Regions from separate parts of the Metapseudomonas resinovorans NBRC 106553 genome, predicted to be linked through region 1. Evidence: predicted binding sites of a transcription regulator. Region 1 holds the regulator's gene; the other holds the start of a gene.

What was found. Region 1 encodes FliA, which starts transcription of late flagellar genes. Its sites were predicted from a motif close to CTAAAGTTTNNNNNNNNNNNGCCGNTAA; they were not measured.
Region 2: PCA10_RS31360 (methyl-accepting chemotaxis protein) is a predicted target of FliA. The motif match lies at 5,782-5,809, and genes of this name have one in related genera.

Annotation. Positions count from the first base shown of each region.
Region 1 is NC_021499.1:4,355,597-4,364,953, forward strand. It holds gene PCA10_RS19765 (chemotaxis protein CheA) at 1-773, opposite strand, end outside; gene PCA10_RS19770 (protein phosphatase CheZ) at 785-1,573, opposite strand; gene PCA10_RS19775 (chemotaxis response regulator CheY) at 1,593-1,967, opposite strand; gene fliA (RNA polymerase sigma factor FliA) at 2,050-2,796, opposite strand; gene fleN (flagellar synthesis regulator FleN) at 2,793-3,626, opposite strand; gene flhF (flagellar biosynthesis protein FlhF) at 3,703-5,049, opposite strand; gene flhA (flagellar biosynthesis protein FlhA) at 5,065-7,188, opposite strand; gene flhB (flagellar biosynthesis protein FlhB) at 7,496-8,632, opposite strand; gene fliR (flagellar biosynthetic protein FliR) at 8,696-9,357, opposite strand, start outside.
Region 2 is NC_021499.1:5,500,160-5,509,516, reverse strand. It holds gene PCA10_RS24820 (Ig-like domain-containing protein) at 1-167, opposite strand, end outside; gene PCA10_RS24815 (hypothetical protein) at 207-1,565, opposite strand; gene PCA10_RS24810 (sensor histidine kinase) at 1,953-3,407, shown strand; gene PCA10_RS24805 (sigma-54-dependent transcriptional regulator) at 3,407-4,822, shown strand; gene PCA10_RS24800 (DUF3203 family protein) at 5,124-5,327, shown strand; gene PCA10_RS30675 (hypothetical protein) at 5,441-5,590, shown strand; gene PCA10_RS31360 (methyl-accepting chemotaxis protein) at 5,849-7,165, shown strand; gene PCA10_RS24790 (inorganic phosphate transporter) at 7,572-9,143, shown strand; gene PCA10_RS24785 (ABC transporter ATP-binding protein/permease) at 9,259-9,357, shown strand, end outside.

The sequences.
Region 1 (9,357 bases):
CTGGCGACAGGCTCGGCGGCGCCGTTGAACTTGCCCTTGCCGTGCAGCTGGTCGAGCAGGTCCTCGAACTCGTCGTCGGAGATCTCGTCGCCGCCGCCAGCGGTGGCCAGGGCCACGGCCGGAGCATGGACGGCTATCGCGGCCTCCGGCTCCACGGCGGCAACGGACTTGCCCTTGCCGTGCAGCTGGTCCAGCAGCGCTTCGAATTCATCGTCGGTGATTTCGTCGTCGGCGGTCGCCGGCGCTTCTGCTTCAGCGCTGGCGTTGTCGGCCAGGGCATCGAGCAACTGTTCGAACTCGCTGTCGGTGATATCGGCCGAGGCCGCCACCGGCGCGGGTGCTTCGACTACCGGTGCGGGCGCCGCGGGGGCCGGCTCGGCGCCACCCGGTTCGGCCAGGCGCGCCAGGGCGGCCAGCAGCTCCGGGGTAGCGGGAGTCGGTTCGCTGCGTTCGCGCACTTCGCGGAACATCTCGTTGACCGTGTCCAGCGCCTGCAGCACCACGTCCATCAGCTCGGCATCCACGCGGCGTTCGCCCTTGCGCAGGATGTCGAAGACGTTTTCAGCGATGTGGCAGCACTCGACCAGGGCGTTGAGCTGGAGGAAACCAGCGCCGCCCTTGACGGTATGGAAACCACGGAAGATCGCGTTGAGCAGGTCCATATCGTCCGGGCGGCTTTCCAGCTCGACCAGCTGCTCGGACAATTGCTCCAAAATCTCGCCGGCCTCTACCAGGAAGTCCTGGAGGATTTCTTCATCGGCGTCGAAGCTCATATGAGCGCTCCCTAGAAACCAAGGCTGGATAGCAGATCGTCGACGTCGTCCTGTCCGGACACCACGTCTTCCCGTATATCGGCATGGATCTGCGGACCTTCACCCCTGGAAGGACTTTTTTGTTGTTCCAGCTCGGCGCGCAGCGCCGCGTGGTCGTGCTCGATGCCCGCGTAACGGTCCACCTGGCTGGCCATGAGCACCAGTTTCACCAGGTTGCTTTCCACTTCGGTGACCAGTTGGGTCACGCGCTTGATCACCTGGCCGGTGAGGTCCTGGTAATCCTGGGCGAGCAGGATGTCGTTGAGCTTGCCCGACAGCGCATCGGTGTCGCGCTGGCTGCGGGAGAGGAATTGCTCGACGCGACGGGCCAGGTCACGGAAACCATCCGCGCCGATTTCCCGGCGCATGAAGCGCCCCCACTCCTCGCCCAATTGCTGGGCTTCGTCGCTCAGGCCGTTGAGCAGCGGCGCGCTTTCCTCCACCAGGTCCATGGTGCGGTTGGCGGCCTTCTCGGTCATCTGCACCACGTAGGACAGCCGGTCGGTCGCGTCGGCGATCTGCGACATCTCCTGGGCGTGGGGCAGGTGCGGGTCGATCTGGAAGTTGACGATGGCGTTGTGCAGCTCACGGGTGAGCCTGCCTACTTCCTGGTACAGGCCACGGTCGCGGACTTGGTTGAGTTCGTGGATGAGTTGCACGGCATCGGTGAAATTGCCTTTCTCAAGGCTATCCACCAGTTCCCGCGCACGGACTTTCAGGGTCGACTCGAAGTCTCCCAGCAGGTGTTCGTTCTGGTCCATGGTGCCCTCGCGGCTGACATCAGCCGTTGACCCGCTCGAAGATCTTCTCGATTTTTTCTTTCAGGACCTGGGCGGTAAAGGGCTTGACCACATAGCCGTTCACGCCGGCCTGGGCCGCTTCGATGATCTGGTCGCGCTTGGCTTCGGCGGTCACCATCAGCACCGGCAGGTGCTTCAGGCGCTCGTCGGCACGCACGGCGCGCAGCAGGTCGATGCCGGTCATGCCGGGCATGTTCCAGTCGGTCACGAGGAAGTCGAAGTTGCCGCTGTGCAGCATCGGCAGGGCCGTGGTGCCATCGTCGGCTTCAGCGGTATTGGTGAATCCCAAATCGCGCAAGAGGTTCTTGATGATGCGTCTCATCGTCGAGAAATCATCCACGATGAGGATTTTCATGTTCTTGTCCAAGTCGACCTCCGTACAGTCTCAAACGCCCCTCTTGCCGGGAGCGCCGTTCAAATCTGGAAGCGGTGTGCGTTCAGCGCGCGCGCCATTCACAGAGCCGCGCGCGCAGACGGGCCGCGCACTGGCTATGCAACTGGCTGACTCGCGATTCGCTGACCCCCAGCACTTCACCGATTTCCTTCAGGTTCAATTCTTCGTCGTAGTACAGCGCCAGCACCAGGCGCTCACGCTCCGGCAGGTTCGCGATGGCATCCGCCAGCGCGGCCTGGAAGCGTTCTTCTTCCAGATCTTGGGAAGGTGAGAAAGGAGTGACACCGGCGTCCTCGTGCACGCCGCCCTGCTCGCCGTCCTGCAACAGGTCGTCGAAGCTGAACAGGCGGCTGCCCAAGGTGTCGCTCAGGATGCCGTAGTAGTCTTCGAGACTCAATCCAAGTTCGGCAGCAACTTCCTGATCTTTAGCGTCGCGTCCCGTTCTGGCTTCAATTACCCGGATCGCGTCGCTCACCATGCGGGTGTTGCGGTGCACCGAACGGGGTGCCCAGTCGCCCTTGCGGACCTCGTCGAGCATGGCCCCGCGAATGCGGATACCGGCGTAGGTTTCGAAACTCGCGCCCTTGCTGCCGTCGTATTTCTTCGAGGCTTCGAGCAGGCCGATCATCCCGGACTGCATCAGGTCTTCCACCTGCACGCTGGCCGGCAGGCGCGCGAGCAGGTGATAGGCGATGCGCTTGACCAGGGGCGCGTAGCGCTCGATCAGTTGATGTTGCGAATCCCTTGCCTGTGCCTTGCCGTACATACGCAGCCCCGTGGCGGGTGTCATACAGGGTGTTCCGCGGAGGGCTGTCTGACCAGCCGCTCGACGAAGAACTCCAGGTGACCACGCGGATTGGCCGGCAGCGGCCAGCTGTCGACCTTCTGTGCGATCGCCTTGAACGCCAGCGAGCACTTCGAGCGCGGGAAGGCTTCATAGACCGCGCGTTGCTTCTGCACGGCCTTGCGCACCGATTCGTCGTAGGGCACCGCGCCGACATACTGCAGGGCGACGTCGAGGAAGCGGTCGGTGACCTTGGTCAGCTTGGCGAACAGGTTGCGTCCTTCCTGCGGGCTGTGGGCCATGTTGGCCAGCACGCGGAAGCGATTCATGCCGTAGTCGCGGTTGAGCAGCTTGATCAGCGCGTAGGCGTCGGTGATCGAGGTCGGCTCGTCGCAGACCACCACGATGACTTCCTGGGCGGCGCGGACGAAGCTGACCACCGAATCGCCGATACCGGCGGCGGTGTCGATCACCAGCACGTCGAGATTGTCGCTGATGTCGCTGAAGGCCTGGATCAGGCCGGCGTGCTGCATGGGCGAGAGCTGCACCATGCTCTGCGTGCCGGAGGCGGCCGGGACGATGCGAATGCCACCCGGCCCCTGCAACAGCACGTCGCGCAGGTCGCATTCGCCATTGATCACATCGGCCAGGGTGCGCTTGGCGGTGAGGCCGAGCAGGACGTCGACGTTGGCGAGTCCCAGGTCGGCGTCCAACAACATGACGCGACGACCCAGCTCGGCCAGTGCCAGCGAAAGGTTCACCGACACGTTGGTCTTGCCGACGCCACCCTTGCCGCCGGTCACCGCGATCACCTGTACGGGATGCATACTACCCATTTCAAATACCTTGCCTTAGGTCGACTGGGCCACTTGGCTGTCCAGCACCGCCCCCTCGGGGGCGGCTAACGATTCTTCAACCGGCGCGCCGCGCCGGATTCTGGTAGAGCCCGGCGAACAGGTCAGCCATGGCTTCTTCACTTGGATCCTCCGGTGCCTGGAGGCTCACCGCACGGCTCACCAGCTGGTGGCTGCGCGGAACCTGCAGATCATCCGGGATTCGCGGTCCATCGGCGAGATAGGCTACCGGGAGATGCTGGCCGATAGCCAGCCCCAAAACCTCGCCCAGACTGGCCGCTTCGTCCGCCTTGGTAATGACGCAACCCACCAGGCCGCAGCGTTTGTAGCTGTGATAGGCGGCCTTGAGCACCTGGCTCTGGCTGGTAGCGGCCATGACCAGGTAATTCTTCGCGTTTATCGACCGGCTTGCCAGCGCTTCCAGCTGCAGGGTGAGGGCCGGATCGTTGACCGGCAGACCGGCGGTATCGATCAGCACCACGCGCTTGCGCATCAGCGGCGCCAGGGCCTGGGTCAGGGACTGGCCCGGGTCCACCAGGGTCACCGGTACGCCGAGGATGCGGCCGAGGGTCTTGATCTGTTCCTGGGCGCCGATGCGGAAACTGTCCATGCTCACCAGGGCGACGCCCTGGGCGCCGTACTTAAGCACGTAGCGGGCGGCCAGCTTGGCCAGCGTGGTGGTCTTGCCCATGCCGGCCGGACCGACCAGGGCGATCACACCGCCCTCTTCCAGCGGCTCGATCTTCGGCGTGCGGATGGCGTGGGCCAGGTGCGCCAGCAGCATGCGCCAGGCCTGGCGCGGTTCGTTGACCTTGGCCACCTTGTCCAGCAGGGCGCGGCCCAGCTCGGCCGACAGACCCATGCGCTGCAAGCGGCGCCAGAGGTTGGCCTGCTGCGGGCGACGGCTTTGCATCTGGCCCCAGGCGATGGACCCCAGTTGCACTTCGATCAGTTCACGCAGGCCGCTCAGCTCGAAACGCATGGCGTCCAGGGCGGCTTGCTCGACCACCGGCGGCCGCGTGCTCACCGCTTCCAGCGGACGCGGCGCCGGACGCGGGCGACTCATGGCGGCGGACAGCGCCGACTCGGGCAGCTCGGACTCGATGGCGGTCAGCGACTCCCCGGCGAACAATTGACGGTCCTTGCCGGCATCGGCCATGGCACGGGTGGTCAGCTCGGCCTGGGCTTCGGCGATGCGCGCCTGGGTCTTGCGCAGCTCGGCTTCGAGGGCCGGGTTGGGCTTGCTCGGTGCCGGGGCCGGCAGCGGGTAGTCCAGCGCCGCGGTCAGCTCGACACCGCCGGCGACCCGACGATTGCCGATGATGGCGGCATCCGCGCCCAGTTCATCACGCACCAGCTTCATGGCTTGACGCATATCGGCGGCGAAGAAGCGTTTGACCTGCATGGTCCTTGCCCTCGGTTAGTTCTGGCCCACAGTCGCGACTATGGTGACCTGCTTGTTGTCCGGTATTTCCTGGTAGGCCAGTACGTGCATGGTGGGCACGGCGAGCCTTGCGAAGCGCGACATCATTGCCCGGATCGGTCCGGCCACCAGCAGGATCGCCTGCTTGCCGAGCATTTCCTGACGCTGCGCCGCCTCTACCAGGGAGCGTTGCAACTTTTCGGCCATCCCGGGTTCCAGAAGAACGCCATCTTCCGAACCCTGTCCGGCCTTCTGCAGGCTATTGAGCAATATCTGTTCCAACCTGGGCTCCAGAGTGATCACGGGCAGCTCCGGCTCTAGTCCCACAATGCTTTGCACGATTGCGCGGGATAGCGAGACGCGCACCGCCGCCACCAGCGCGGCGGGATCTTGACTCTTGGGCGCTAGGTTGGCGATGGCTTCGGCGATGGTGCGGATGTCGCGCACCGGCACCTGTTCCTGCAGCAGCGCCTGGAGGACCTTGAGCAGGGTCGACAGCGACACCATGCCGGGCACCAGCTCTTCGGCCAGGCGCGGCGAGCTCTTGGCGAGGTTCTGCATCAACTGCTGGACTTCTTCGTGGCCGAGCAGCTCGTGGGCGTGCTTGTGCAGGACCTGGTTGAGATGGGTGGCGACCACGGTGCTGGCGTCCACCACCGTGTAGCCGAGGGATTGGGCCTGGTCGCGCTGGCTGGCGTCGATCCACACCGCTTCCAGGCCGAACGCCGGATCCTTGGCGGCCACGCCGTTGAGGGTGCCGAACACCTGGCCGGGGTTGATGGCCAGCTCGCGGTCCGGGTAGACCTCCGCCTCGGCCACGCTGACGCCCATCAGGGTCAGGCGGTAGGCGTTGGGCAGCAGGTCGAGGTTGTCGCGGATATGCACCGAGGGCATCAGGAAGCCCATCTCCTGGGACAGCTTCTTGCGCACGCCCTTGATCCGCGCCAGCAACTGGCCGCCCTGGTTGCGGTCCACCAGCGGAATCAGCCGATAGCCCACTTCCAGGCCCACCAGGTCCACCGGGGTCACGTCGTCCCAGCCCAGCTCCTTGGTTTCCTGGGCGCGCTGGGCGGGCAGCAGCTCCTGCTGGCGCTTCTCCTCCTGCACCGCCTCTTCCTTGACGCGCGTCTGCTTCTTCCAGATCAACCAGGCGCCGCCTGCGGCCACCAGGCCGAGGCCGACGAAGGGCACATGGGGCATGCCCGGCACCAGGCCCATGGCGATGAGGATGGCGGCGGACACCGCCAGGGCCTTGGGCGAGGCGAACATCTGCCGGTTGACCTGCTGACCCATGTCCTCGGAAGAGGACACGCGGGTCACCATGATCGCCGCGGCGGTGGACAGCAGCAGCGAGGGAACCTGCGCCACCAGGCCGTCGCCGATGGTCAGCAGGGAGTAGATGCGGCCGGCGTCGCCGAAGCTCAGGCCGTGCTGCAGCATGCCGATGGCCATGCCGCCGATGAGGTTGATGAAGAGGATCAGCAGGCCGGCGATGGCGTCACCACGGACGAACTTGCTGGCACCGTCCATGGAGCCGTAGAAGTCGGCTTCCTGGGACACTTCGCTACGGCGCTTCTTGGCCTCGGCCTGGTCGATCAGACCGGCGTTGAGGTCGGCGTCGATGGCCATCTGCTTGCCGGGCATGGCATCCAGGGTGAACCGCGCGCTCACTTCGGAGATACGCCCGGCACCCTTGGTGACCACCACGAAGTTGATGATCATCAGGATCGCGAAGACCACCGCACCGACCACGTAGTTGCCACCCACCACCACATCGCCGAAGGCCTGGATCACCTTGCCCGCGGCGTCGTGGCCGTCCTGACCGTGGAGCAGCACCACACGGGTGGAGGCCACGTTGAGCGCCAGGCGCAGCAGGGTGGCCACCAACAGGATGGTGGGGAAGACGGCGAAATCCAGGGGACGCAGGGCGTAGACGCTGACCAGCAGCACCACGATCGACAGGGCGATGTTGAAGGTGAAGAACACATCGAGCAGGAACGGCGGCACCGGCAGGGTCATCATGCCCAGCATCACCAGTACCAGCAGCGGCACCCCGAGGTTGCCACGACCCATGCCCACCAGGTTGTTGCGGACATTGCCGATCAGTTGCGTACGATCCACTGCTACTCCCCTACCCCTTTCCGCGGAATTCCGCTCCGCGCATCCAATCTTTTGACGCCAACAGGCGTCCTGACTTCCCTTGTGCAAGAAGCCTTCCAACTTCGTTAAGAGATTGATTTTGCGAGAAGTGGAGAGGGATTCCGGATGAGATCCGGGGAAGGCCACGTAGGATGGGTTGAGCGGAGCGATACCCATGCGGACATGATTGATGGGTATCGCAAGCTCGCGGAACGCCGCCCGACCCATCCTACGAGCTGAGCTGCCCGTGGCGAATGAATTCGCCCCTACAAGGTGACCTCACCCGCGGTTATTCGTCCCGGCGCAGGTCCGCCGGGATCGGCAGGTCGTTGAGCGGTGTCGGGCGCTTGCCGCGGCCGGCGCGGAACTGCTTGAGCTGGTAGACGTAGGCCAGCACCTGGGCCACGGCCAGGTAGAGGCCGGCGGGGATTTCCTGGTCCAGCTCGGTGGAGTAGTAGACCGCCCGCGCCAGGGCTGGCGATTCCAGCACCGTCACCTTGTTCTCCTGGGCGATCTCGCGAATCTTCAGGGCGGTGAAGTCATTGCCCTTGGCCAGCAGCATGGGCGCGCCGCCCTTCTCGGCGTCGTATTTCAGCGCCACGGCGAAGTGGGTCGGGTTGGTGATGACCACGTCGGCCTCGGGCACGGCGGCCATCATGCGGCGCTCGGCCATCTCCCGCTGCAGGCGGCGGATGCGCGACTTGACCTCGGGCTTGCCCTCGGAATCCTTGTATTCGTCGCGCACCTCCTGCTTGGTCATCATCAGCTTCTGCTTGTTGTCCCAGAGCTGGAAGGGCACGTCGACCGCGGCGATCAGGATCAGCCCGCAGGCCAGCCAGACCGCGCTCCAGCCCACCACCTGGACGCTGTGCAGGATGGCCATTTCCAGGGGCTCGTGGCCGATCGCCAAGAGGTCGTCGCGGTCGGAGTTGAGCACCGCCAGGGCCACCATCAGGATCAGCGCGAACTTGGCCAGGGCCTTGAGCAGTTCGGCCAGGGAGTGCAGGGAGAACATGCGCTTGAGCCCGGACAACGGGTTCATCCGGCTGAACTTGGGCATCAGCGCCTCGGTGGAGAACAGCCAGCCTCCGAGGGAGATGGGACCTGCGATGGACACCACCAGCAGGGTGATCAGCAACGGCATGACGGCATCCAGCGCCATCTTGCCCGACAGCAGCAGCCAGATGCCCATGCTGCGCTCGTCCATCAGCACCTCCCGAGAGAGGGAGAAGTTGGAGCGCATCATCTTCATCATCATGTCGGCCACGCCACCGCCGGTGGCCAGCACGCCGCCGGCGCCAGCCAGGGTCACGACGAGGGTGTTGAGCTCGCGGGAACGGGCGATCTGGCCCTTCTCGCGGGCCTCCTGCATCCGTTTCCCTGTGGGTTCCTCGCTCTTGTCCGCCCCGCTCTCACTTTCCGCCATGGAAAACTACCTGCGTTGCCGTCGGTGGAGTTGCCCGTTGCCGGGAAATCGTCAAAAGATCGCTCATCGCGCCCTCGCCATTTCCCGCAGCAACTGCAGGGCGTCGCTGGCCAGCACCTGGTACTGGGCGAGGATGTCGGCCATGCCGATCCAGACGATCACCATGCCGAGGGCCAGGGTCAGCGGGAAGCCGATGGAGAAGATGTTCAGCTGCGGCGCCGCGCGGGTCATCACGCCGAAGGCGATGTTGACCACCAGCAGTGCGGTGATCGCCGGCAGCGCCAGCAACAGGCCCGCGCCCATGACCCAACCGAGCTTGCCGGCCACTTCCCAGTGGTGGTTGGTCAGCAGGCCGCCGCCCACCGGCAGGGTGACGAAGCTCTCGGCGAGCACCTCGAACACCACCAGGTGGCCGTTCATGGCGAGGAACAGCAGGGTCACCAGCATCAGGTAGAACTGGCCGAGCACCGGCACGGACACGCCGTTGGTGGGGTCGACCATGGCGGCGAAGCCCAGGCCCATCTGCATGGAGATGATCTGCCCGGCCACCACGAAGGCATGGAAGAACAGCTGCAGCACGAAGCCGAGCAAGGCCCCCACCAGCACCTGTTCGCCCACCAGCATGATGCTGCGCAGGTCGAGGGCGTCCACCTGGGGCATGGGCGGCAGCGTCGGCACCAGCACCACGGCGATCGCCAGGGCCAGGTAGAGCCGCACCCGCACCG
Region 2 (9,357 bases), 1.1 Mb from region 1:
CAGAGTTCCAGGGACAGGTCGTCGGTGTCCTGGTACCACTGGGGGAAATGTCCGGTGGCGGCGGTATAGGGGCCGCTGTGGACATCCTTGAGATCGGCCTGGGCCAGTTCGAAACCACCGACTGTGAGACCCAGAGTTGTGAGGAACAGGCGGGACCACGTGTTCATGTTGCCTCCTGGCGCGAGAGCGCTCGGTTCCGGGTTCGCTTAGGGAAGGAGCACGACTTCTTCGGTATCGCTGCCGCCGCTGGCCGAGGTGACGGTGACCTTGGCGGGCGGGGTGGGGCTGATGCCGGTAACGAGCGTCTTGGTGGCGCCGTCGCCACCCAGGGTGCCGATGGCGGCGCCGCTGCTGGCGGTGGCGGTGAGGGCCGGCGGCTCCGTCTCGTCGCTGCTGCTGGCCACCAGGGTGAGCTGGCCGGAGTTGAGGCTGTACTCGGCGCGCTGGATGCTCACCACGTCCACCAGCGGGGCGCTCAGGGTGGTCGGGGTGCTGTTGGGGATGGCCACGCTGTTGTCGGCGCTGACTTCCACCGTGGCCGGCGGCGTGGCGTTGGCGCTGGATTGGCCGTACCAGTTACCGGTGGCGTTGGCCTCGGTCATGGGCACGGTGGCGGCGGCGCTGTCCAGGTACTGGGCGGTGGCCGGAGGCGGCGGCGCCATGGCGAAGACGTCCTGCTGGGTGCTCAACCCGGCCTCGCCGCTGCTGCGCGAATAGGTGGCGCGCTGGACGATCACCGGAGTCGGCCGGACCACCTCGGAGAGCTTGCCGGAGATGGCGAACAGGTTGGTGCGCAGGTCGATGCCGCCGGGGCCCTGGATGCGCACGTAGTTGGTGTCGAAGGGGCTGCCGGTGACCGGCTCGTCGAGGTTCGGGTCACCGATGAAGCGATCGAGCTGGCCGGTGGCCGGGTTCACTTCGGCATAGGGGCCGTTGACGCTGCGCAGGAACGGGCCGATGTCGCCGCCCAGGGCGCCGTTGTAGGTCTTCGGCGCGCCGATGCCGATGTCGCGGGTCATGTTGATGGCGCGTCCGCCGTCGGCACCGAATTCGGCGGCGGTGACGTCGAACACCTCCACGCCATAGGGGTGGGTGACGGTGTAGGTACCGATGGTGGGGACATCCACCCGGATGCGGATGCGGGCGAAGCTGATCTGGTCACCCTCGGCCGGCTCTTCCACCGCGAACGCCGCCTCGATGGCCGCCCCGAAGGTCAGGTCGATACCGCTGGCGGCGTCGGCGATGGCGGCGTCGGCGGTGAACCAGAAGGCTTCCGGCGGGAAGTTGGTGGGGAATACCAGCGGTTCGGCATCGTCGAAGACGCCGGGCTCCGGCAGCAGCGAGCACATGTAGCTGGGAGCGCCCGGGGCACCGGCTACCCGCGAGCTGACGTTCTTCGACAGGCAGAGGTCGAGGGTGCGTCCGTGGGTGTCCTGGTACCACGCGGCGAAGGAGCCGATGGCGGGATCGTAGGGGCCTGGGTCGACTTCGAACAGAGCGGCGGAGGCCTGGCCTGCCGTGACGGCGAAGAGAAGCGTGGTGGCCTTAGAGAGTTTGCGTTGCATGATTTTTCCCTCTGGCAATGTGGGCGCCTCCCTGCGGAATGGTCTGCACAGGCTGGCTGACCGGCCCTCCGCAACGAGCGTGCCAGTGTTTCGAAATCACCCCGCAAAGCCCCGCCGCACAAGGCTCGACCCACTGGCTAACGAACATTGCCCAGCCACCGCGAAGGTGGGTGAGTCTCCCCATATCTGGGTGAATTTGGGGGTGGTGGGGGACTGGGGAAAAACCCTGGGGAAAATGGGGCAGGTCGCGTGGGACGGGGCTTTCAGGCAGTGAGGGGGAAACGGGCCTGGTTTATGCAACGGTTCGATCGAGCATGCACCATCGTCCATGGCTGCCCGGTTGGCATAACCGGGCGAACCCATCACGCAACGCATAGGAAGGTTTCCATGAGCGCTCTGTCGGTGATCTGGGATAGGTACACGACCGGCAAGACCGGTGATTCTCCACCGCCGCAGTTCAACCTGCTGCGCTGGTTCTCGCTGGTCAGCCTGGTGGTGATCGCCAGCGTGGCAATCGGCCTGGGGATCATCTCCACGCGCTTCGTGGTGACCGAGAGCATCGAGCGCGACGCCATGCTCAGCTCGCAGTTCATCCAGTCCATCGCCTCGGCCGAGATCCGCCATGTGGCGCTGCCGACGAGCATGACCATGGGCGAGCTGCTGGACGCCCGCCAGGACGGCCACCACCCGCAGCACATGCTGGAAGCCCGGCAGCGGGCGCGCAACGAGTTCCTCGACCACATCGCCATGCTCCCCGATGCCCTGCTGGCCAATATCTATGGCGCCGACCGGGTGATCGTCTGGTCCACCAACCCGGCGCTGGTGGGCAAGGACATGAGCGGCCACGACGACCTGGAGCAGGCCTTCTCCTCGCCCATGCAGGTCGCCGCCAGCTACGACGAAGTCACCGACCGCAGCGAGCAGAAGTTCCTCCGCGCGCCGCGCACCCTGTTCATCGAGAATTACATCCCGCTGCTGGATGACCAGGGCAACGTCGCCTCGGTGGTGGAGATCTACAAGGAGCCACGGGACCTGGTGCAACGCATCCAGCGCGGCTTCGTGCTGATCTGGATGGCCACCGCCATCGGCGGCGGGCTGATCTACCTCGGCCTGTACTGGATAGTGCGGCGCGCCTCGGGCCTGCTGGCCAGGCAGCAGAGCCAGCTGATCGCCAACGAGACCTTCGTCGCCCTCGGCGAGATGTCCTCGGCCGTGGCCCACAGCCTGCGCAACCCGCTGGCGTCGATCCGCTCCAGCGCGGAACTCGCCCAGGAGATGGTGGAACCGCCGGTGCGCAAGAACATCGACGACATCATCAGCCAGGTGGACCGCATGTCGAAGTGGGTGCGCGAGCTGCTGATCTCGGCGCGGCCGCTGTCCGGCGATGTCGAGGCGGTGGAGCCGCTGGCGGTGATCAACGAGGCGCTGCACGGCTTCGACCAGCAGATTCGCCACTCCGGCGTGCGCGTGGAGTTCCACGCCGAGGCGGCGCCGGCGGTGGTCAGCCACCGGGTGCTGCTCGCCCAGGTGCTCAACAGCCTGTTCGCCAATGCCATCGAGGCCATGCCCAACGGCGGCCTGCTACGCATCGAGGTCGCGCCCGACAGCAGCGGCAAGCGCCTGCTGCTGGCCATCACCGACACCGGCCAGGGCATGACGCGCAAGCAGGAAACCATGGCCTTCAAGCCCTACTACACCACCAAGCAGGGTGGTCTGGGGGTAGGCCTGGTGATGGTCAAACGCATCATGGAGCGCTTCGGCGGCAAGGTCAGCCTGACCAGCCGCGAGCGTGAAGGTACCCGCATCTGCCTGAGCTTCAAGGTGGCGGGGGGGAGGGGGTGATGGAGCACAGCGTATTGATTGTCGAAGACGACGAAATGCTGGCGGGGAACATCCAGACCTACCTCGAGCGCAAGAATTTCGAGACGCTGGTCTGCCACTCGGCGGAAGAGGCCCTGGAGCTGCTGCAGGACCAGGTGCCCGATGTCCTGCTGACCGACAACTCCCTGCCGGGCATGAGCGGCCACGAGCTGATCCGCGAGGTGAGCAACCGCGCGCCGCAGATCAAGCCGATCATGATGACCGGCTACGGCAACATCGAGGACGCGGTACAGGCGATGAAGGCCGGCGCCTTCCATTACCTGACCAAGCCGGTGGCCCTGGCCGAACTCAAGCTGCTGCTGGACAAGGCCCTGGAAGCCCAGCGCCTGGAGCACAAGCTGGACTTCTACCACAGCCGCGCGGCCCAGGACGCCGGGCTGGAGGCGCTGATCGGCGACTCCGCGGCCATGCTCGAAGTCAAATCCATGGTGCGCCAGTTGCTGGACGCCGAGAGCCGCATGACCGACGCCGAGCTGCCGGCCGTGCTGGTGGAAGGTGAGACCGGCACCGGCAAGGAACTCATCGCCCGCGCCCTGCATTTCGATGGCACGCGCAGCAAGGGCCCCTTCGTCGAGTTCAACTGCGCGTCGATTCCCGCCCACCTGCTGGAGGCGGAACTCTTCGGCCACGAGAAGGGCGCCTTCACCGATGCCAAGGACCGTCGCCTGGGGCTGGTGGAAGCGGCCGACGGCGGCACCCTGTTCCTCGACGAAGTGGGCGAGATGGACCTGGTGCTCCAGGCCAAGCTGCTCAAGCTGCTGGAGGACCGCACCATCCGCCGCATCGGTTCGGTGAAGGAGCGCAAGGTCAACCTGCGGATCATCAGCGCCACCAACTGCAACCTCGAACTGATGGTCCAGCAGGGCAAGTTCCGCCGCGACCTGTTCTTCCGCCTGCGGATCATCTCCATCCGCGTGCCGCGCCTCTACGCGCGGGGCGACGACGTCCTGCTGCTGGCCCGGCACTTCCTCAAGCAACACGGCAAACGCTACGGCAAGAGCGGCCTGCAGTTTTCCACCGAGGCGGAAAACCTGCTGCAGAGCTACAGCTGGCCGGGCAACGTGCGCGAGCTGCGCAACATGCTCGAGCAGACCGTGCTGCTGGCCCAGGGCCAACTGGTGACCGCGGCGCAGCTGCACATCTGCCCGAGCCTGGTGGAGGAGTCCAGCGGCCACTACCGCACCAACGGCAATGGCAACGGCAATGGCCATGGCCATGGCGGCGAGCCGGAAGCCGAGCGGGACATGGTCATCCGCATGCTCGACAAGACCGACTGGAATGTCACCAAGTCCGCCCGCCTGCTGGGCCTGACGCGGGACATGTTGCGCTACCGAATCGAGAAACTGGGCCTGGTACGGCCGGATCGTCGTCACTGATCCACGACCAGACCCCGGCGCCCACCGGCGCCAGTGTTCCCTAGCACTCCCTCTCGCCAGTACGGGAGGAGGAGATCCTTGTGGCCGGGCTGCGATCCTGCTCGCATCGCTGCATCGTCCACCGGGGCTGGTGCCCTCACACCAACCCCGCTTTCTTATTCCAGGCGCCAGCTCCGCGAGGGGCTGGCGCCTTTTCACTTTCCCGTCCGGCGTGCCGCCTGAACGTTGCGGGCTGGCTGCGCTCCTATTCTTGTAGGGGGCCTTGCAGGGGCATCCATCCGCCAAACCGAGGAGTTCTCCCATGGCCGTACAGATCGACTTCGACCGCGACATGTGTGTGCTCGACCTCAAGGGCAAGGTGGTCGAGCTGCCCATCCACCAGGTGGTGATCAGCACCGATCCGGCGCTGCACGGCCCGGTCATCCGCTGTGTGGACGGCAATGCGCCGATCAGCGAGGGCCAGGCGCAGATGCTGATAAGCGCCGGTGCCCAGGACAATCGCTAGGGCTGACCGATGGCCCGCTGAAAGGTTGAACGTCGCCGTGCCTTCGCCAATCCAATGTTCACAGGCCCTGTACACCGCAGAGGTGCAGCATGAGCAGTGAGCGAAGAGGCGGCATGACCGAAACCCAGCGCCAGCAGGCATTTCCGCGCTGGCTGATCGACCCTGATTGCGTGGACCTTGAGCTGGAGCGCGATCCGGACGACCCGCTGTTCGACCCCACCCTGGATGACGCCGAAACTTTCCGGCATACCCATCGGGGTTGAGGGCTGAACGAGACGCCTTTTTAGTTGTGGCGTCCTCTCGATATCTAGTGGCAGAATGAAATCAAGCGACATGGACGTCACCCACCTTCTTCAGGCCTGCCTTCCTGGCAGGCGCGCGCAACACCCTTTCCTGGCCTGAGCCCTCACCGACAGCCCCTGGTTTCCGGTGGTCGCCGGCTGCTGCGCGGTGCCTAAAGAAGCGCAGGTTCCAGCCGATGCAGGAAGTACCGCCCCGCCTTCTCATTCCCGAGCCCCGATATGTTCAATTCCCGTCTGAAACAGGAACTGCTCAGCCTGCGCGAAGAGCTGTCGTCCATCCAGCAGGTCCGCGCCAGCCTGGATGAGGAAATGCTTGCCCTCTACCTCGATGGGTGTGGCCGCATCGTGTCGGCCAACAGCCTCTTCGAGCAGGAGATGCTCTACCGCGCCGACCAGGTGATCGGCCGTTCGTTGCTGGAGCTGATCCCCGAGCATGTACGTGGCCTGGAGTTCCATTTGCGGGTGAAGGTCGCGCTGGAACGCGGCGAGCACCTGGCCGGGGTGGTGCGCCTGTTGCGCGGCGATGGCGAGGAGGCCTGGCTGCGCTGCATCCTCCAGCCGATCCGCAACGGCGCGGGGGTGTTGCAGGGCTTCTCGATCTACGCCAGCAACCTGACCCGCACCATCGAGACATCCCGCGAGCACGAGAACCTGATCAACGCCCTGCAGCGCTCCACCGCGGTGATCGAGTTCAACCTCGAAGGCGAGGTGCTCACCGCCAACCAGCGTTTCCTCGATGCCATGGGCTACAGCCTGGAGCAGGTTCGCGGCAAGCATCACCGGCAATTCTGCGAGCCGGCGGAGTACAACTCCCCGCAGTACCACGCGTTCTGGGACAAGCTGCGCCGTGGCGAATTCGTCGCCGACCGCTTCAAGCGCGTGGACCGGCATGGGCGCACGGTATGGCTGGAGGCCTCCTACAACCCGATCATCGACGCCCACGACCGCCTCTACAAAGTGGTCAAGTTCGCCACCGTGATCACCGACCAGGTCAACCGCGAAGCGGCGGTGGCCGAGGCCGCCAGCATGGCCCTCGACACCTCCAAGGGAACCGACGCCAGCGCCCAGCGCGGTGCCGGCGTGGTGCAGCAGACGGTGGACGTGATGCGCGAGCTGGCCATCCGCATGCAGGAAGCGGTGCAGGGCATCGAGGCGCTGGACCAGCAGTCCCAGGTGATCGGCGCCATCGTCAAGAGCATCAGCGGCATCGCCGACCAGACCAACCTGCTGGCCCTCAACGCGGCCATCGAAGCGGCCCGTGCCGGGGAGCAGGGGAGGGGCTTTGCGGTGGTGGCGGACGAAGTGCGCCAGCTGGCGTCGCGCACCAGCGCCGCGACCCTGGAGATCACCAAGGTGGTGGAGCAGAACCAGCAACTGGCCGAGCGCGCCGTGGCCATGATCGACCGTGGCCGGCAACAGGCCGAGCTGGGCCTTGAGCTGTCCGGCCAGGCCGGCACCGCCATCGTCGAGATCCAGGACGGCGCGCAACGGGTGGTCAGCGCCATCGGGCAGTTCTCCAGCCACCTCTCGCGCTGATCGGCGGCCTGCTCAAGTGGTGGGCGGTAGGGCCTGATCCGGTTCGCCGGCATACAGCGGGGCCTGCCGGCCACTGCGCGCGCGGCCCCGGATTCCTCGTCGGTCAGGCGGGTCTCGATCAGTTCGACGGGAATCCCGCCGTCAATGATGGCCGCCACCCGATAGCCCTGCCCGCGATGGCCCGGTCCAGGTCCGAGACCTTGAAGGCCGGGTGGGTGCCGTCGCTCAAGGTGCCACGCGGTGAACTAGGCTATGGGCCAGTGCCGGGAAGTCGCTTGCGCCCCTGGGCCTCGACCTTGTCCTTCCCCTGTCCAGAAACGGCAATCGCCCCCAGCCAGGGAATGCTTCGGACGTGCTAGACCGCTATCTCATCCTGGAATCCCTGCGCGCCGCGCGTTTGTCGCGCATGCCGGTAAACCCGGTGTTGCGCGAGCGAGCAAGCCCGCTCGGGCACCTGCTGTTCTTCCTGCTGCTGGGCGCGGGCCTGGCCTACACCTTCGGCAGTCTAGCCCTGGAGGTTTTTGCCCAGGGTGGCGAGCTGCCGCTCAACGGTGCCTTGCTGGTGCTGGCATTGGCACTGCTCACCGCCCTGGGTTTCGAGTTCATCAATGGCTTCCACGACACGGCCAACGCCGTGGCCACGGTGATCTACACCAACGCCCTGCCGCCGCAGACGGCGGTGGTCTGGTCGGGGTGCTGGAACCTGATGGGCGTGCTGTTTTCCAGCGGAGCGGTGGCGTTCGGCATCGTCACCCTGCTGCCCCTGGATCTGCTGCTGAAGGTCGACAGCGACGCCGGCCTGGCCATGATCGGCGCGCTGTTGGGGGCATCCATCCTGTGGAACCTCGGGACCTGGTGGCTGGGCCTGCCGGTGTCTTCCTCGCACACCCTGATCGGCTCCATCGTCGGCGTCGGCCTGGCCCATGGCGCGCTGAGCGGCGAGCTGGGGTTGAGCGGCAGCGCATGGAGCCAGTTGGTCAAGGTCGGTTATGCGATGTTGCTGTCACCACTGGTGGGCTTCCTCGGCGCCGCGCTGCTCCTGTTGAGCCTGCGTGCCCTGGTGCGCCAGCGCGCCTTGTTCAGTGCCCCCGAGGGACGGACGCCACCGCCCTTGGGCATTCGCGCGCTGCTGATCCTGACCTGCACCGGCGTGTCCTTTGCCCACGGTTCCAACGACGGGCAGAAGGGCATCGGCCTGATCATGCTGGTACTCGCGGCGCTGCTGCCCCTGAGCTTCGCCATCGATCGCGGGCTTACACAGGCCGAGGTGCAGACGCTGGGCGAGCTGGCGCGGCAGGCTGAAGTGCAGGTGCGCCGCCAGGGCCCCGGCGATGCACCAACGGACCCGCGCCAGGTGCTCGCCGACTACCAGCGCGAGCAGCGCCTGACGCCCGAGGTGCTGCCCGCCCTGGCCACCCAGCTGCACGACATTGGCGAGCGCCTGGGCGGACACCGCGACCTCGCCAGCCTGTCCGGCGAGCAGGCGCTGGCGCTGCGGGCGGAGCTGTACCTGACGGTGGAAACGATTCGCCAGCTCAACCTCAGCAAAGGGATCTTCGACATCGAGTCCTGGAGCACCCTGCAGGCCCTGCGCGAGAGCAGCCTGGACGCCATCCAGTTCATCCCGACCTGGGTCAAGGTGGCGGTGGCCATGGCCCTCGGCCTGGGGACCCTGGTGGGCTGGCGGCGAATAGTCACCACGGTGGGCGAAGGCATAGGGCGAAAGCCCATGACCTACGCCCAGGGCGCCAGCGCGCAGCTGACCGCGATGCTGACCATCGGCGCTGCGGATTACTTCGGTCTGCCGGTATCGACCACCCAGGTGCTCTCCTCGGGTGTGGCCGGCACCATGACCGCCAATGGCAGCGGCCTGCAGTGGCAGACCATCCGCAACATGCTGCTGGCCTGGGTGCTGACCCTGCCGGCGTCCCTCGCCCTCGCGGCAACGCTGTACTGGACGTTGCGGGTGCTGATCTGAGGGCGGCGGGGCTGGGGCGGCGAGTTCCCTCGACTCGGGATGCTACTATCGGTCGCCGCTGTCGAGTGCCTTCGGCAGAGCAATTCCTTCCTCCAGAAAAGCACGGGTAAGCACCATGGCAATGGATTGGAACCAGGCCTTGCAGGAAAGCCTGAGTTGGCTCGCAGTCGCATCCCTGATCACCATTGCCGGGTTCGCCGCGGCGGGAGCGCTG